Regions from separate parts of the Halomonas sp. G15 genome, predicted to be linked through region 1. Evidence: predicted binding sites of a transcription regulator. Region 1 holds the regulator's gene; the other holds the start of a gene.

Region 1 (7,877 bases):
CGTCATCTACCACGTGGCCGAACGCCGCGTGGAGCTGATCGATCGCGCCGAGCTCCACCAGGGCGGCGACACCTTCGAAGGCGGCTACCTGGAGTACTTCCTCGACCGCCGCGTGGTGCAGGCCCGCGCCGATGCCGAAGGCGTCGAAGGCAGCCAGCGAATCCGCATGACGCTCCAGCCGGAACAGCAGTAAGGATGCCATGAAGACCCTACACGCACGCCATCTCGCAAAGAGCTACAAGCGCCGCCGCGTGGTGCAGGACATCGGCCTGTCTATCCCCCAGGGCAGCATCGTCGGACTGCTGGGGCCCAACGGCGCCGGCAAGACCACCTCTTTCTACATGATCGTGGGACTGGTGCGTGCCGATGCGGGCTCGGTGGCCATCGATGACCTGGATCTCTCCCGGGCCGCCATGCATGAGCGAGCCCGGGCTGGGATCGGTTACCTGCCCCAGGAGGCCTCGATCTTCCGCAAGCTGTCGGTGGCCGACAACATCATGGCCATCCTCGAGACCCGCAAGGATCTCGACCGGGAGGGGCGTCGCGCACGCCTGGAACAGCTGCTCGAGGAGTTCCATGTCACGCATATTCGCGACAACCCGGGCATGAGCCTTTCCGGCGGCGAGCGGCGCCGGGTGGAGATCGCCAGGGCGCTGGCGACGGAACCCGCTTTCATCCTGCTCGACGAGCCCTTCGCCGGGGTCGACCCGATCTCGGTGGGCGAGATCAAGGGCATCATCCGCCAGCTCAAGGCCCGCGGCATCGGCGTGTTGATCACCGACCACAACGTCCGCGACACCCTCGACATCTGCGACAGCGCCTATATCGTCGGCGACGGCAAGATCATCGCCGAGGGCGACGCCGAATCGATCCTCGCCAACCAGAGGGTGCGCGAGGTCTACCTCGGTGAAGACTTCCGCCTGTGATCACCGGCCGGAACAAGCGCCTCACTATATTCATATTCCGGCGGGCAATCCATCAATGGCATGATTATTGCTTATAGGATTGTTGCGCCCTGCGAGGCCAGGCGCTAGGGTAAGGCTTTCCGACACGCCAGGAGGACGCCTGCCATGGCCATGAAGGCATCCCTGCAGTTGCGGGTCGGCACCCAGCTGACCATGACACCCCAGCTGCAGCAGGCCATCGCCCTGCTGCAGCTCTCCACCCTGGACCTGCGCCAGGAGATCCAGCAGGCGATGGAGAACAACCCGTTGCTGGAGCTCGACGACGGGTTCGGCGAGCAGGCCACTCAGGAGCCCGCGGAAGACGACTGGGCAAACGAGATTCCCGAACAGCTCGTCACCGACAGCGACTGGTCCGACACCTACCAGGACCTGGGCGCGCCCGCCGGCGGTGAGGGGCCCGATTTCGAGCGCCAGGCCCAGGGCCAGAGCCTCCAGAGCCACCTCGCCTGGCAGCTGGCGATGAGCGACCTCGATCCCCGGGCACGACAGATCGCCGAGAGCCTGATCGATGCCGTGGACGATGCCGGCTACCTGGCCGCCCCCCTCGACGAGATCCGTGACGGCCTGAAGCAGCAGGGCCTTGCCGACCTGCGCAGCCCGGAGATGGAGCGGGTGCTGCTGCGCCTGCAGCAGTTCGAACCCACCGGCATCTTCGCACGCGACCTGCGCGAATGCCTGCAGCTGCAGCTCGCCGCCTTCCCCGACGACACACCGCTGCTGCCCCAGGCGCGGCGCCTGGTACGCCAGTTCCTGGAGGCCCTGGCCAGCGGCGACCGACGCCTGCTCAAACGGCGTCTGGGGGTGGACGATGCCACGCTCGACGCCACCATCAACCTGGTTCGAGGACTGGACCCACGACCCGGCAGTGCCTTTGCCAGCGTGACCGACGACTATGTGATCCCCGACCTCGTCGCCTTCCACGACCGGCGTGGCTGGCACGTCGAACTCAACCCCGAGGCACTGCCAAGGCTGCGCATTCAACCCGATTACGCCGCCCTGGTGCGCCGCGCCGTCAGGAGTGACGACAACCAGTTCCTCAAGGAGCACCTCCAGGAGGCGCGCTGGCTGATGAAGAGCCTGTCCAGCCGCAACGACACCCTCCTGCGAGTGGGCCGTGAGATCCTGGCCCGCCAGCTCGACTTCCTCGAGCGCGGCGAAGAGGCGATGAAGCCACTCATCCTGGCCGATATCGCCCAGGCGGTGGAGATGCACGAATCCACCATCTCGCGGGTCACCACCCAGAAGTTCATCCACACGCCGCGGGGAGTATTCGAACTCAAGTACTTCTTCTCCAGCCAGGTCCGCGGCGAGGGCGATGGCGACGCCCACTCCAGCACCGCCATCCGCGCACACATCCGCAAGCTGATCCAGGCGGAACCGCCACGCAAGCCGCTCTCCGACAGCAAGCTGGTCAGCCTGCTCGACGAAGCCGGGATCCAGGTGGCGCGCAGGACCGTGGCCAAGTACCGCGAGGCCATGGGCATCCCCTCATCCAGCGAACGCAAGCGGCTGGCATAACCCCGCGCGGCGCCGCACCGTGGCACTCTCCAAAGCTTACCCGCGAGGCCATGGGCATCCCCTCCTCCAGCGAACGCAAGCGGCTGGCATGACCCGCGTCATGACCGACATCCAGGGCGTCGGCACGGGGGTATGCAAGGCAGGAAAAAGGGTTACAATCGAAACACAACCAACGAGCAAGGAGCGTGTCATGCAAGTCAACATCACCGGCCATCATGTGGAACTGACCGATGCCCTGCGTGACTATGTCAGCGAGAAACTGACGCGCGTGGAGCGCCACTACGACAATATCACCAACGTGCAGGTGACCCTGTCGGTGGAGAAGGAGCGCCAGTCTGCTGCCTGCACCCTGCACGCCGCCGGTGCCGATCTGCACGCCGAGGCTCAGGAAAACGACATGTACGCCGCCATCGATGCCCTGGCCGACAAGCTGGACCGCCAACTGGTCAAGCACAAGGAAAAGGCTCAGGCCCGCGCCCAGGGCGCCGGCGTTCGCTGAGTCCACGATGTCGTCTCTCGAAACCATCCTGCCCCCCGAGCGCACCCTCTTCGATGTGCCCGGGGGGAGCAAGAAGCGGGTGCTGGAGTTCTTCAGCACCTTCATTGCCCAGAATACTCCCAGCCTCGACAGCCAGGAGGTGTTCGCGCGGCTGATCGCCCGCGAACGCTTAGGCAGTACAGGGATCGGCAATGGCGTGGCCATCCCGCATGCCAGAAGCCCCCACTGCAAGGCCCCCATCGCCGGCTTCCTGAAGCTGGCCGAGCCGGTGGATTTCGATGCCATCGACGGCGAGCCCGTCGACCTGGTGTTCGTGCTGCTGGTGCCCGAGGAGGCCGATGCCGCCCACCTGACCCTGCTGGCCCAGGTGGCCGGCATCATGAACGACGTCGACACCCGAACTCGCCTGCGCCGTAGCGCCAGTCAGCGAGAACTCCACGAGGGCCTGATCGAGGCCATCCGACGACAGGGCTGAGCACCCGCTCGGCCAGGACGACCAGGAGATCCCCATGCAGCTCGTGATCATCAGCGGCCGTTCCGGCTCGGGCAAGTCGATCGCCCTGCAGGCCCTGGAGGATCTCGGCTACTACGCCATCGACAACCTGCCAGCCATGCTGCTGGGCTCGCTGATCGACGAGCTGGGCAACCCCGAGTCCCCTCGCTCCTCGATTGCCGTCAGTATCGACGCCCGCAACCTGCCCCAGGCCCTGAAGCGCTTTCCCAGCCTGCTCGAGGAGGTGCGTGACCGCGGCATCGACTGCCAGGTGATCTACCTCACCACCGACGCACGCATCCTGATCGAACGCTACTCTGCCACCCGGCGCCGCCACCCCCTCACCCGCGGAAGCGAGATGACGCTGGCCGAGGCGATCGACTCCGAGGAGCAGGCGCTGGCCGAGATCCGTGACCTGGCCGACCTGGTGATCGACACCTCACGGCTGTCGGTGCACGAGCTGCGCGGTCGCATCGCCGACCAGGTGGCCCGGCATCGCCCCGAGCAGCTGACCCTGACCGTGGAATCCTTCGGCTTCAAGCGCGGCGTGCCCCTCGACGCCGATCTGGTGTTCGATGCCCGCTGCCTGCCCAATCCCTACTGGGACCCGCGCCTGAGGCCGTTCACCGGCCAGGACCCCGAGATCATCGCCTTCCTCGAGGGCTATCCCCTGGTCCAGGCGATGCTCGAGGATATCCACGCCTGGCTGACCCGCTGGCTACCCAGCTACGAGGCCAGCCATCGCAGCTACCTGACCGTGGCCATCGGCTGCACCGGCGGGCAGCATCGCTCGGTCTATATCGCCGAGCGGCTGGCGATGCAGCTGGCGCAGAGCCAGACCCATGTACGCCTGCGCCACCGTGAGCTGGGCACCCAGAACACCCTGCCCGGCCCCGACGCCACACCTCATCAAGGAAGTTGAGCGTGCTGCAACGCAAGCTGACCCTGACCAACAAGCGTGGGCTCCACGCCCGCGCCGCCACCCGGCTGGTGCAGTGCTGCCAGCCCTTCGACGCACGTATCTGCGTGGCCAATGGCGCCATGCAGGGCGAGGCGGACAACATCATGTCGCTGCTGATGCTCGCCGCCCCCTGCGGCACCGAACTCACCGTCAGCGCCGAGGGGGAGGATGCCGAGGCGGCCCTCGACGCCGTGCAGGCGCTGTTCGAGGCCCGCTTCGACGAGGATGACTAGCTGCCGGCCACGGTCATCTCGTCGATCAGCCAGCTGCCGGTATGGATGCTTCCGCGGGTGTCGATATCGCTGCCCACGCCGGCCAGTCCGCGGAACATCGCCTCCAGGTTACCGGCGATGGTGAACTCCTCCACCGGGTACTGGATCTTGCCGTTCTCAACCCAGAAGCCTGCCGCGCCGCGCGAGTAGTCGCCGGTGACAGCATTGACGCCCTGCCCCATCAGCTCGGTGACCAGTACGCCGCGCCCCATGCGGGCGAGCAACTCGTCGCGTGAGGCCAGCGGCGCCGCGATGCGCAGGTTGCGGGCGCCACCGGCGTTGGCGGTGGTCTGCATGCCGAGGCGGCGGGCACTGTAGGCCGAGAGCATGTAGCTGGCCAGGCGCCCGTTCTCGATGAACACATTGTCGCGGGTCTGCACGCCGTCGTTGTCGAAGGGCGAGCTGGCCATGGCGCCGATCTCCATGGGCTTCTCCTGCAGGCTGAACCACTCGGGGAAGAGCTCATCGCCGAGGCGGTCGCAGAGGAAGGAGGACTGGCGGAACAGCGCTCCGCCGGCGATGGCGCCCATCAACGAGCCGACCAGGCCCGCGGCCAGATTGGGGTCTAAGAGTACTGGCATGCGCCCGGTGGCCGGCCGGCGGGCGCCCAGGCGCCGCAGGGTGTGCTCGGCGGCGCTCTCGCCGACGCGCTCGGGAGCCAGCAGGTCGCGGGGGTTCCGGGCGCTGGTGAAGTCGTAGTCGCGCTGCATGCCGGCGGCGTCCTCGGCGATCAGCATGCAGGAGAGGGAGTGGCGGCTGCCGCACTGGCTGCCCAGGAAACCGTGACTGTTGGCATAGACCCGCACCCCCTCGCCGCTGGAGAGCGAGGCCCCGTCGGAGCTCTTGATTCCCGCCTTGCCGCGACCGGCGGCCTCGCAGGCCAGCGCCAGGTCGATCGCCTCCTCGGTGGTCAGCGGCCAGGGGTGGTGCACGTCGAGATCCGGCAGATGGGTGGCCATCAGCTCGGCGTCGGCGAGGCCGGCGGCGGGATCCTCACCGGTGTAGCGGGCGATGGCGATAGCCTTCTCGACCACGGCGTGGATGGAGGCCTCTCCGGCGTCGGTGGAGGAGGCGCTGCCCTTGCGCTGCCCGAGATAGACGGTCACCGCGATGCCCTGGTCACGAGAGAGCTCGACGGTCTCCACTTCCCCTTCGCGCACGCTGACGCCGACGCCCTGGTCGACGCTGGCGCCCACCTCGCAGGCATCGGCGCCGAGCTTGCGGGCCAGCTCCAAGGCCTGTCGGGAACGGCTCTCCAGCTGGATCTGCTGGGCGGCGGCATCGAAAGCCTGAGTCATCTCTTTCCTCCTTCGGCGGACCCGGAGGCCACGCCTGTGATGTTCATTCTCAGCCCGGTGTAGCGGGCTGGTATACTGTCGGGACAACCAGCCCCCAACCGATGGAAGCGGCATGTCCCAGGAATCTCCCCGCGAGCTGCTCGATCAGATCCTTCAGCAGCCGGACAACGACGAACGCCCCAGCAAGTCCCAGCTCAAGCGCGAGATGCAGGCGCTGCAGACGCTGGGCGAACAGATCATCGCCATGACACCCGGCGAGCGGGCACGCTTTCCACTCTCCGACGACATGCTCGCCGCGGTGGAAGAGACCACGCGCATCCGCTCCCACGAGGGCCGACGCCGGCATATGCAGTACATCGGCAAGCTGATGCGCCGCGAGGACCTCGAGGCGATCCGTGCCGTCCACGACGAGATCGAGCAGGAGTCGATGCGCCGTGACCACGCCTTCCATCGCCTCGAGAAGTGGCGTGACCGCCTCGTCGACGAGGGCGACGCCGCGGTGGAAGCCTTCGTGGCCGACTACCCCGACGCCGACCGCCAGGCACTGCGCCAGCTGATCCGCAACGCCCAGCGAGAGCGCGAGAAGGGCAAGCCCCCGGCCAGCGCCCGCAAGCTGTTCAAGCTGATCCGCGATACCGCAGGACTCTAGACCTCTTCCCTCGCGGAACGTCGCCGAGCGAAGGCCAGACAAGGCGGCGTTCGGCGAGCCAACGGAGTTTAGGGGCCCTAAATGAGCATGGCGAGCCGAGCGCCAACGCCGTATGGGCGAGCGCAGGCACGTTCGTTCATGATGCCGTACCACCCACGGTCAGCTCGTCAATCTTGAGGGTCGGCTGTCCGACGCCCACGGGCACGCCCTGACCCTCCTTGCCGCAGACGCCGATGCCTCTATCCAGCTCCATGTCATGGCCGATCATCGACACCTGCCCCATCACCTCGGGGCCGTTGCCGATCAACGTGGCGCCCTTCACCGGGGCGGTGATCCGGCCATCCTCGATCAGGTAGGCCTCGCTTGCCGAGAACACGAACTTGCCCGAGGTGATGTCCACCTGGCCGCCGCCAAAGCTCACCGCATAGAGGCCACGCCTGACGCTCTTGAGGATATCGGCGGGGTCGTCCTGCCCGGCCAGCATGACGGTATTGGTCATGCGCGGCATGGGCAGGTGGGCGAAGGATTCGCGGCGGGCGTTGCCGGTGGGCGCCATGCCCATCAGCCGGGCATTGAGCTTGTCCTGCATGTAGCCGGTCAGGATGCCATCCTCGATCAACGGTGTGCGCTGACCGGCAGTGCCTTCATCGTCGACGCTCATCGAGCCGCGGCGGTCGGCCAGGGTGGCATCGTCCACCACCGTCACCCCCGGCGCGGCGACGCGCTGGCCCATGCGTCCGGCGAAGGCCGAGCTGCCCTTGCGGTTGAAGTCGCCCTCCAGGCCGTGACCTACCGCCTCGTGGAGCAGGATGCCGGGCCAGCCCGGCGCCAGCACCACCGGCAGCTGGCCGGCCGGGGCGTCGACCGCCTCCAGGTTGACCAGTGCCTGGCGTACCGCCTCCTTCGCGTAGCGCTCGGCCACGCCTTCGTCGCGCAGGCGCGACATGGGATAGCGGCCACCGCCACCGGCGCTGCCGCGCTCACGACGGCCGCCCCGCACGGCGATCACGCTGACGTTGAAGCGCACCAGAGGGCGGATATCCGCCGCCAGGGTGCCGTCGCTGGCGCGCACCAGCACCACCTCATGGACCCCGGAGAGTGAGGCACTGACCTGGCTGACCGAGGGATCGGCGGCGCGGGCCACGCGATCCGCCTCCTTGAGCATGGCGACCTTCTCCTCGGCAGAGAGGCCGGAGAGCGGGTCGACCCCGGCATAGCGCGC
Region 2 (7,877 bases), on a different contig from region 1:
CTCGATGGCCTGCTCGAGGCTGAACTTGACCGGCGGGGTCAGCACAATGTTCTCGTCGTTGCCCGAGGCACGCATGTTGTCGAGCTTCTTGCCCTTGGTGGGGTTGACCACCATGTCGTTGGCGCGGTTGTTGATGCCGATCAGCATGCCCTCGTAGACCTCGGTGCCGTGGTCGATGATCAGCTTGCCGCGCTCCTGCAGGGCGTAGAGGGCGTAGGCCAGGGCCTTGCCGGAGACCATGGAGACCAGCACGCCGTTGCGACGCTCGATGGCGGCATCGGGCTTGAGCGGGCCGTAGTGGTCGAAGCGGCTGGTGAGGATGCCGGTACCCGAGGTCAGGGTCATGAACTGGCCGCGGAAGCCGATCAGCCCGCGTGCCGGGATGATGAAGTCCAGGCGCACCCGGCCCTTGCCATCGGGGTTCATGTTCTTGAGCTCGCCCTTGCGGTAGCCGATCTCTTCCATGATGGCGCCCTGGTGCTGCTCCTCACAGTCGATGATGACTTCTTCGTAGGGCTCCTGCTTCTCGCCGTCGATCTCGCGGATGATCACCTCGGGGCGGCCCACGGCGAGCTCGAAGCCCTCGCGGCGCATGGTCTCGATCAGCACCGAGAGGTGCAGCTCGCCGCGACCGGAGACCTTGAACTTCTCCGGGGTCTCGCCCTGCTCGACGCGCAGCGCCACGTTGTGGATCAATTCCTGCTCGAGGCGATCCTTGATGTTGCGGCTGGTGACGAACTTGCCGTCCTTGCCCGCGAAGGGCGAGTCATTGACCTGGAAGGTCATGGAGACGGTGGGCTCGTCCACGGAGAGCGGCGGCAGCGCCTCGACGTTGGCCGGGTCACACAGGGTGTCGGAGATCGCCAGGGCATCGATGCCGGTGATGCAGACGATATCGCCGGCGGTGGCCTCGTCGGTCTGCACGCGCTCCAGGCCCATGTGGGTCATCACCTGGCCGATCTTGCCCTTGCGGGTGGCGCCTTCCTTGGTGATGACGGTGACCTGCTGGTTGGGCTTGACCGAGCCGCGGGTGATGCGGCCCAGGCCGATGACGCCGACGTAGCTGTTGTAGTCCAGCGCGGAGATCTGCATCTGGAAGGGGCCATCCAGCTCGACCTTGGGCGGCTCCACGATGTCGACGATGGACTGGAACATGGGGGTCATGTCCTCGGCCAACTCATCGGGATCGGGGCCGGCGATGCCGTTGAGCGCCGAGCAGTAGATGATCGGGAAGTCGAGCTGCTCATCGGAGGCACCGAGGTTGTCGAACAGGTCGAAGATCTGGTCGATCACCCAGTCGGGGCGGGCGCCGGGACGGTCGATCTTGTTGACCACCACGATCGGCTTGAGGCCCTGATCGAAGGCCTTCTGGGTCACGAAGCGAGTCTGCGGCATGGGGCCGTCGACCGCATCGACCAGCAGCAGTACCGAGTCGACCATGGACATGACGCGCTCGACCTCGCCACCGAAGTCGGCGTGTCCGGGGGTGTCGACGATGTTGATGTGATAGGCCTGGCCATCCGGCGACTGCCAGCGGATGGCGGTGTTCTTGGCCAGGATGGTGATGCCGCGCTCCTTCTCCTGGTCATTGGAGTCCATGACGCGCTCTTGCCCCTCGGCCTTGCGATCGAGGGTGCCGGACTGCTGGAGAAGCTTGTCGACCAGGGTGGTCTTGCCGTGGTCGACGTGCGCGATAATCGCAATGTTCCTGAGACTTTCGATATTTGAAGGACTTACGGTCGTGCTCATAAGGTGTGACTCGCTGATATGTACGCACCTATGTACACGTTCTGGTAAGTACCCTAGGCGCGGGGCAGGGATGTGGGACGCGCATTGTACAGACTAGCGGCGCCCAGGAGTAGCAAGTTTGCTGACTTGCCATGGCGTGCCCTCGAGCCCGGCCCGCTCGCCTCATCCTTGTTCTGGTCCCGTTACACCGTTTGGCTGTGGTTAGCTGCCCCGCTGATGTGGGGCGGCCAGCTCCAGGCGAGCCCCGCAGAGGCGCAGGCGCGCCACCAGATCGGTGAGGGCCTCGCGGTCGAGATCCGGGTCGCAGCCGCCAAGGCGCTCGTACCAGTGGCGTGTCAGGCAGATGCCGGCGATGGAGGTAGGCTTCCGCCGTCCCAGCAGGCGGGCGAACAGCCCCGGCGTGCTGCCGGGCAGGATCACGGCGTCGACCTCGCCGACGCTGACGCGTTGGGCCAGTTGCAGCAGGCTGCGGGTAGAGGAGAGAGAGCCAAGCACGGGAAACACCAGCACCGAGCCACTGGTCTTGGGGATGGCGGTGGCGAGCCGCTGGCCCAGAGGGGCTCCGGGCAGGCGCAGGTGGCGTGCCCCATGGCGGCGCGCGATGCCGGTGACCCGTGAATCCTGGGTATCGTCGACAACAACGAGCTCGAAGGATTGGTCGACGGCGAGGCTGGCCACCAGTGCCAGTTCTCGGGGTAGCCTGGCGCCGGCACTGCGTGCATCGATCAGTAGAGTGCCGTGAGGAGCGGCCATAGGCTCTCCGAGGCCAGGAGGAGGCTCCGTGTGGCGGCCAGGAGACGCGGCCGGCGGGGAGTGTTGTAATCAAGTGTAGCGTGAAGTTATTGAATGTATCAAAGGCGCGTTGCCGACACTGGCTGGTGGTTCGTGATGGTGCGTACTGCCCGGGTTTTGCACCGTTGTGGTGCGGTTTATGTCAGGCGATCTCGACCAGCGAGCCGGTGCGTCATTGGAGTGCAGCCGGCATCTCGGGTAATAGATAATTTATTCAATGGGTTGCGGAATACATGCGAGCATGGAGTGCAGGGTTGGCACGCTGCCTGCATTGTTATGGTCAGCGCCCGGGATGCCGGGCCGTCGTGGGCAGTGTGCCTGCGGCGTGCTACAACAGCTTGCTGGGGTTCCAGCATCGTGATGCCTGAATCACCTCAACCATCGAGCCACGCTCAACCGGAGGACACCATGTCTGCCAAGACGCTCGCCCTGATCGAAGAACATGACGTCAAGTGGGTCGACCTGCGCTTCACCGATACCATCGGCAAGGAGCAGCACGTCACCATCCCCGCCCGGGAAGTGGATGAGGAGTTCTTCGAGAACGGACAGATGTTCGACGGCTCTTCCATCTCCGGCTGGAAGGGCATCAACGAATCCGACATGATCCTGCGCCCGGAGGATGGTACCGCCTTCCTGGATCCCTTCACCGAGGATTCCACCCTGGTGCTGCGCTGCGACATCATCGAGCCGGCCACCATGCAGGGCTATGATCGCGATCCGCGCTCCATCGCCAAGCGCGCCGAGGCCTACCTGCAGTCCACCGGCCTGGGCGACACCGCCTTCTTCGGCCCTGAGCCCGAGTTCTTCATCTTCGATGAGGTGCACTGGAAGTCCGATATCGAAGGCGCCATGTACAAGATCTCCTCCGAGGAGGGCGCCTGGGCCACCGATCGACCCATCGAGGGCGGCAACCTGGCCCACCGTCCGCGGGTCAAGGGCGGCTACTTCCCGGTGCCCCCGGTAGACAGCTTCCACGACATCCGCGGCGCCATGTGCAACACCCTGGAGGCGATCGGCCAGAGCGTCGAGGTGCACCACCACGAGGTGGCCAACGCCGGCCAGAACGAGATCGGGGTCAAGTTCAACACCCTGGTCAAGAAGGCCGACGAGGTCCAGGAGATGAAGTACGTGATCCACAACGTGGCTCACGCCTACGGCAAGACCGCTACCTTCATGCCCAAGCCGCTGGTCGGCGACAACGGCAGCGGCATGCACGTGCACCAGTCCTTCTGGAAGGAGGGCACCAACCAGTTCGCGGGTGACGAGTACGCTGGCCTCTCCGAGATGGCCATCTACTATATCGGCGGCATCATCAAGCACGCGCGTGCCCTGAACGCCTTCGCCAACGCCTCCACCAACTCCTACAAGCGCCTGGTGCCGGGCTTCGAGGCGCCGGTGATGCTGGCCTACTCGGCTCGCAACCGTTCGGCCTCCATCCGTATCCCCTACACCGCGAGCCCCAAGGGCAAGCGCGTCGAGCTGCGTTTCCCCGACCCGACCGCCAACCCCTACCTGTGCTTCGCGGCGATGCTGATGGCCGGCATCGACGGCATCAAGAACAAGATCCACCCCGGCGATGCCATGGACAAGAACCTCTATGACCTGCCCCCGGAAGAGGGCAAGAAGGTGCCGACCGTGGCGCATAGCCTCGACCAGGCCCTGGAGGCACTGGACAAGGATCGTGCCTTCCTGACCGAGGGTGGCGTGTTCACCGACGACATGATCGACGCCTACATCGAGCTGAAGATGGAAGACGTTGACCGCATGCGCATGGCCACGCACCCGGTCGAGTTCGACATGTACTACAGCTGCTGATGATCGTCGTCGCCCCGGCGGGCGGCGCGTCACGTTGAACCAGCACTCGTTGAACCAGCAAAGGGGTTCCGCTTCCGGCGGAACCCCTTTCTTCTCTACACTATCCAACGCAGAGTGATGATGCCGAGCCATCCTGGCTCACGCAGCGACAAGCAGGGGGCGATCCATGAACAAGGCAGTGCTGACGCTGGTGCTGGTCATGACCTTCGGCGTGGCCGCCGAGGCCCAGAAGATCTACCGCACCACGGATGCCCAGGGCAATGTGGTGTTCACCGACAACCCCGACCGTGGTGGCGAGCAGGTGGAGCTGGCGCCGGTCACGGTAGTGCCGTCCAGTGGCGAGGTGCGCACCGGTCAGGCCGCGCCGCGCCTCGAGAGTGCCCCGGCGGCGGCCTCGCCGGGCCAGCCGTTCATGCCCTACGACAGCTTTCGCATCGTCTCGCCGACCCACGAGCAGGCCTTCCCGGTGGGAGCGGCCGGCAACATCGCCGTGGATCTGGGGATCGAGCCCGGCCTGCGCGAGGACCATCGCGTCAGGCTGCTGGTGGATGGCCAGGTCAGCCAGTCGGCGATGCACACCTCGGCGTTCATGGTGCCCAACATGAACCCCGGGGAGCATGTGCTGCAGGCCGAGCTGCTGGACGCCGGCGGCGAGGTGCGCCACCGCACCTCGCCGGTGACCATCTATGTGCTGCGTGCCAACGTGAATCGCCAGCCAGCCGGTTAGCTTCCCCCTCGCTGGGCACCCTGGCCGTGGTGCCCGGACGGCAGCCCCAGGCCCTGTCGCCCACCGCATGGCGGGCACTGGCCTCCTCATTCCGAGTATCCGCCCTACCAGCCGCCTCCGTCTGACGCTCCCTCTCGACGCCTGCCCGAGGATGAGCCGGTGCAGCGCCGCCGCGCCGAACGACAAACGTGTCCGGCGCCTTGATCCGGTTCGAGTCTGGAGATGGTGCAGGCGTCTCCCTTATGCACTATTTTGGTGCATGTATTGCACCGTCATACGTTGCAGGGCGTGCTGTCATGGGCTTCGGCGTCCTGGCCCGTTTCTTGCAGCTTCCCTCTCCAGAGCAAGTAAACCCGGACCCGATATGGCTGCTTCGATGTACCAACGCCTGATGGAACACCTCTCCACCGCCGTGCTGCAGCTGGATGGCGAGCTCAGGGTGGCGTGGATGAATCCCGCCGCCGAGGCGTTGCTCTCGGTGAGCCTGAGCCGCGTGCAGGGAGTGGCACTGTGCTCGCTGATGGAGCAGGAGGACGGGATGGCAGCGGTGCTGACCAAGGCGCTGGAGGCCTGCCATCCCTTCACCCGCCGCGAGGCGCGTTTGGTGATGCTGGGCGGTGAGCCGCTGACCGTGGACTATACCGCCACCCCGCTCTCCCGCGATGAACTGTTGCTGGAGGTTGAGCCCCGCGACCGGCTGATTCGCATCTCCCGGGAGGAGGCGCTGATGACTCGCCAGGAGACCGTCAAGGTGCTGACTCGGGGCCTGGCCCACGAGGTCAAGAACCCGCTGGGCGGCATCCGCGGCGCGGCCCAACTGCTGGAGCGCGATCTGGAGAACCCGGCGCATCGCGAATTCACCCGCATCATCATCGAGGAGGTAGATCGCCTGCGCGACCTGGTGGATTCCATGCTGGGTCCCAACCGGGTGACGCGCCATCAGCCACTCAATGTCCACAAGGTGCTGGAGCGGGTGCGCACCCTGGTGCTCGCCGAGCACCCCGGGGTGAGCATCGAACGCGATTACGACCCCAGCCTGCCGGATCTCGCCGGCGACGAGGCGCAGATGATCCAGGCGGTACTCAATGTGGCACGCAACGCCGTGGAGGCGATGCACGAGGCGGCCACCCCCGAGCCGCGCCTGGTGCTGCGCACCCGGGCGCGTCGCCAGTTCACCCTGGGCGCCGAGCGCCACCGCCTGGTGTGCGAGGTGGCGATCCTCGACAACGGCCCGGGTATTCCCGAGGCGCTGCAGGAGACGCTCTTCTACCCCATGGTTTCGGGGCGCGCCGACGGCAGCGGCCTGGGACTCTCCATTGCACAAGGCATCCTGCACCAGCACCAGGGATTGATCGAGTGCGATTCCGTGCCGGGCCATACCGAATTCCGACTGCTGATTCCCCTGGAGACGCGCCATGAATGATGTCGCACGCGTGGCGGTCGTCGACGACGATCGCGCCATTCGCTGGGTGCTGGAGCGCGCCCTGGCCCAGCCCGACCTCGAGGTGGAGTGCATCGAGCGCGGCGACACCGCCCTCGAACGGCTGCTGGCCGACCCGCCCGACGTGCTGGTCACCGATATCCGCATGCCGGGCATCGACGGCCTCGACCTGATGGCCAAGGTGCGCGAGGCCCACCCGGAGCTGCCGGTGATCGTGATGACTGCCCACTCCGACCTGGACAGCGCCGTGGCCTCGTATCAGGGCGGCGCCTTCGAGTACCTGCCCAAGCCCTTCGACGTCGACGAGGCGCTGGCCCTGGTGCGCCGTGCCGTGGCCCACGCTCGGGAGCGCCGGCGCCCGATCAGCGTGCCCGAGGGGCTGGATGCCGAGATCATCGGTGAGGCGCCGGCGATGCAGGAGGTGTTTCGCGCCATCGGCCGGCTCTCGCATTCGCATATCACGGTGCTGATCAACGGCGAGTCGGGCACCGGCAAGGAGCGGGTCGCACGGGCCCTGCACCAGCACAGCCCGCGCACCGGCAAGCCGTTCATCGCCCTCAACATGGCGGCGATTCCCCGCGACCTGATCGAGTCGGAGCTGTTCGGCCACGAGAAGGGCGCCTTCACCGGGGCCACGGCCAGCCGCCAGGGGCGCTTCGAGCAGGCCAACGGCGGCACCCTGTTCCTCGACGAGATCGGCGACATGCCGGCGGAGACCCAGACCCGACTGCTGCGGGTGCTGGCCGACGGGGAGTTCTACCGGGTGGGCGGCCACACCCCGGTGAAGGTGGATGTGCGCATCATCGCCGCCACCCACCAGGACCTGGAGCGGCTGGTGGAGGATGGTCGCTTTCGCGAGGACCTCTTCCACCGCCTCAACGTGATTCGCGTGCACCTGCCCAGGCTTTCCGAGCGGCGCGAGGATATCCCGCGGCTGACCCGCCACTTCCTGGCCGAGGCGGCCAAGGAGCTCGCCACCGATGTCAAGGTGCTCACCCCCGAGGCGGAGCGCCACCTCACCCGGTTGCCCTGGCCGGGCAACGTGCGCCAGCTGGAGAACGCCTGCCGCTGGCTGACGGTGATGGCCTCGGGGCGCGAGGTTTTGGTGGAGGACCTGCCGCCGGAGCTGCGCGGCGAGATCGACGAGACGGCCGGCGCCAGCAGCGACTGGCGGGTGGCCTTCCGCGACTGGGCCGACCGTGCCCTGGCCGCGGGGCATACCCATTTACTGGAGGAGGCGGTGCCGGACTTCGAGAAGATCCTGATCGAGACCGCCCTGCGCCACACCGGGGGGCGCAAGGGCGAGGCCGCCGAGCTGCTGGGCTGGGGGCGCAACACCCTTACCCGCAAGCT

What was found. Region 1 encodes sigma-54, which starts transcription at its own class of promoters, with help from an activator protein. Its sites were predicted from a motif close to TGGCACNNNNNTTGCTNT; they were not measured.
Region 2: glnL (nitrogen regulation protein NR(II)) is a predicted target of sigma-54. The motif match lies at 5,396-5,413, and genes of this name have one in related genera.

Annotation. Positions count from the first base shown of each region.
Region 1 is NZ_JAJSPA010000001.1:263,451-271,327, forward strand. It holds gene lptA (lipopolysaccharide transport periplasmic protein LptA) at 1-193, shown strand, start outside; gene lptB (LPS export ABC transporter ATP-binding protein) at 201-926, shown strand; gene LWH48_RS01310 (RNA polymerase factor sigma-54) at 1,071-2,483, shown strand; gene hpf (ribosome hibernation-promoting factor, HPF/YfiA family) at 2,674-2,982, shown strand; gene ptsN (PTS IIA-like nitrogen regulatory protein PtsN) at 2,990-3,457, shown strand; gene rapZ (RNase adapter RapZ) at 3,492-4,397, shown strand; gene LWH48_RS01330 (HPr family phosphocarrier protein) at 4,400-4,669, shown strand; gene pmbA (metalloprotease PmbA) at 4,666-6,006, opposite strand; gene yjgA (ribosome biogenesis factor YjgA) at 6,119-6,655, shown strand; gene tldD (metalloprotease TldD) at 6,792-7,877, opposite strand, start outside.
Region 2 is NZ_JAJSPA010000042.1:22,460-30,336, forward strand. It holds gene typA (translational GTPase TypA) at 1-1,749, opposite strand, end outside; gene LWH48_RS15485 (hypothetical protein) at 1,951-2,502, opposite strand; gene glnA (glutamate--ammonia ligase) at 2,950-4,356, shown strand; gene LWH48_RS15495 (DUF4124 domain-containing protein) at 4,523-5,083, shown strand; gene glnL (nitrogen regulation protein NR(II)) at 5,460-6,506, shown strand; gene glnG (nitrogen regulation protein NR(I)) at 6,499-7,877, shown strand, end outside.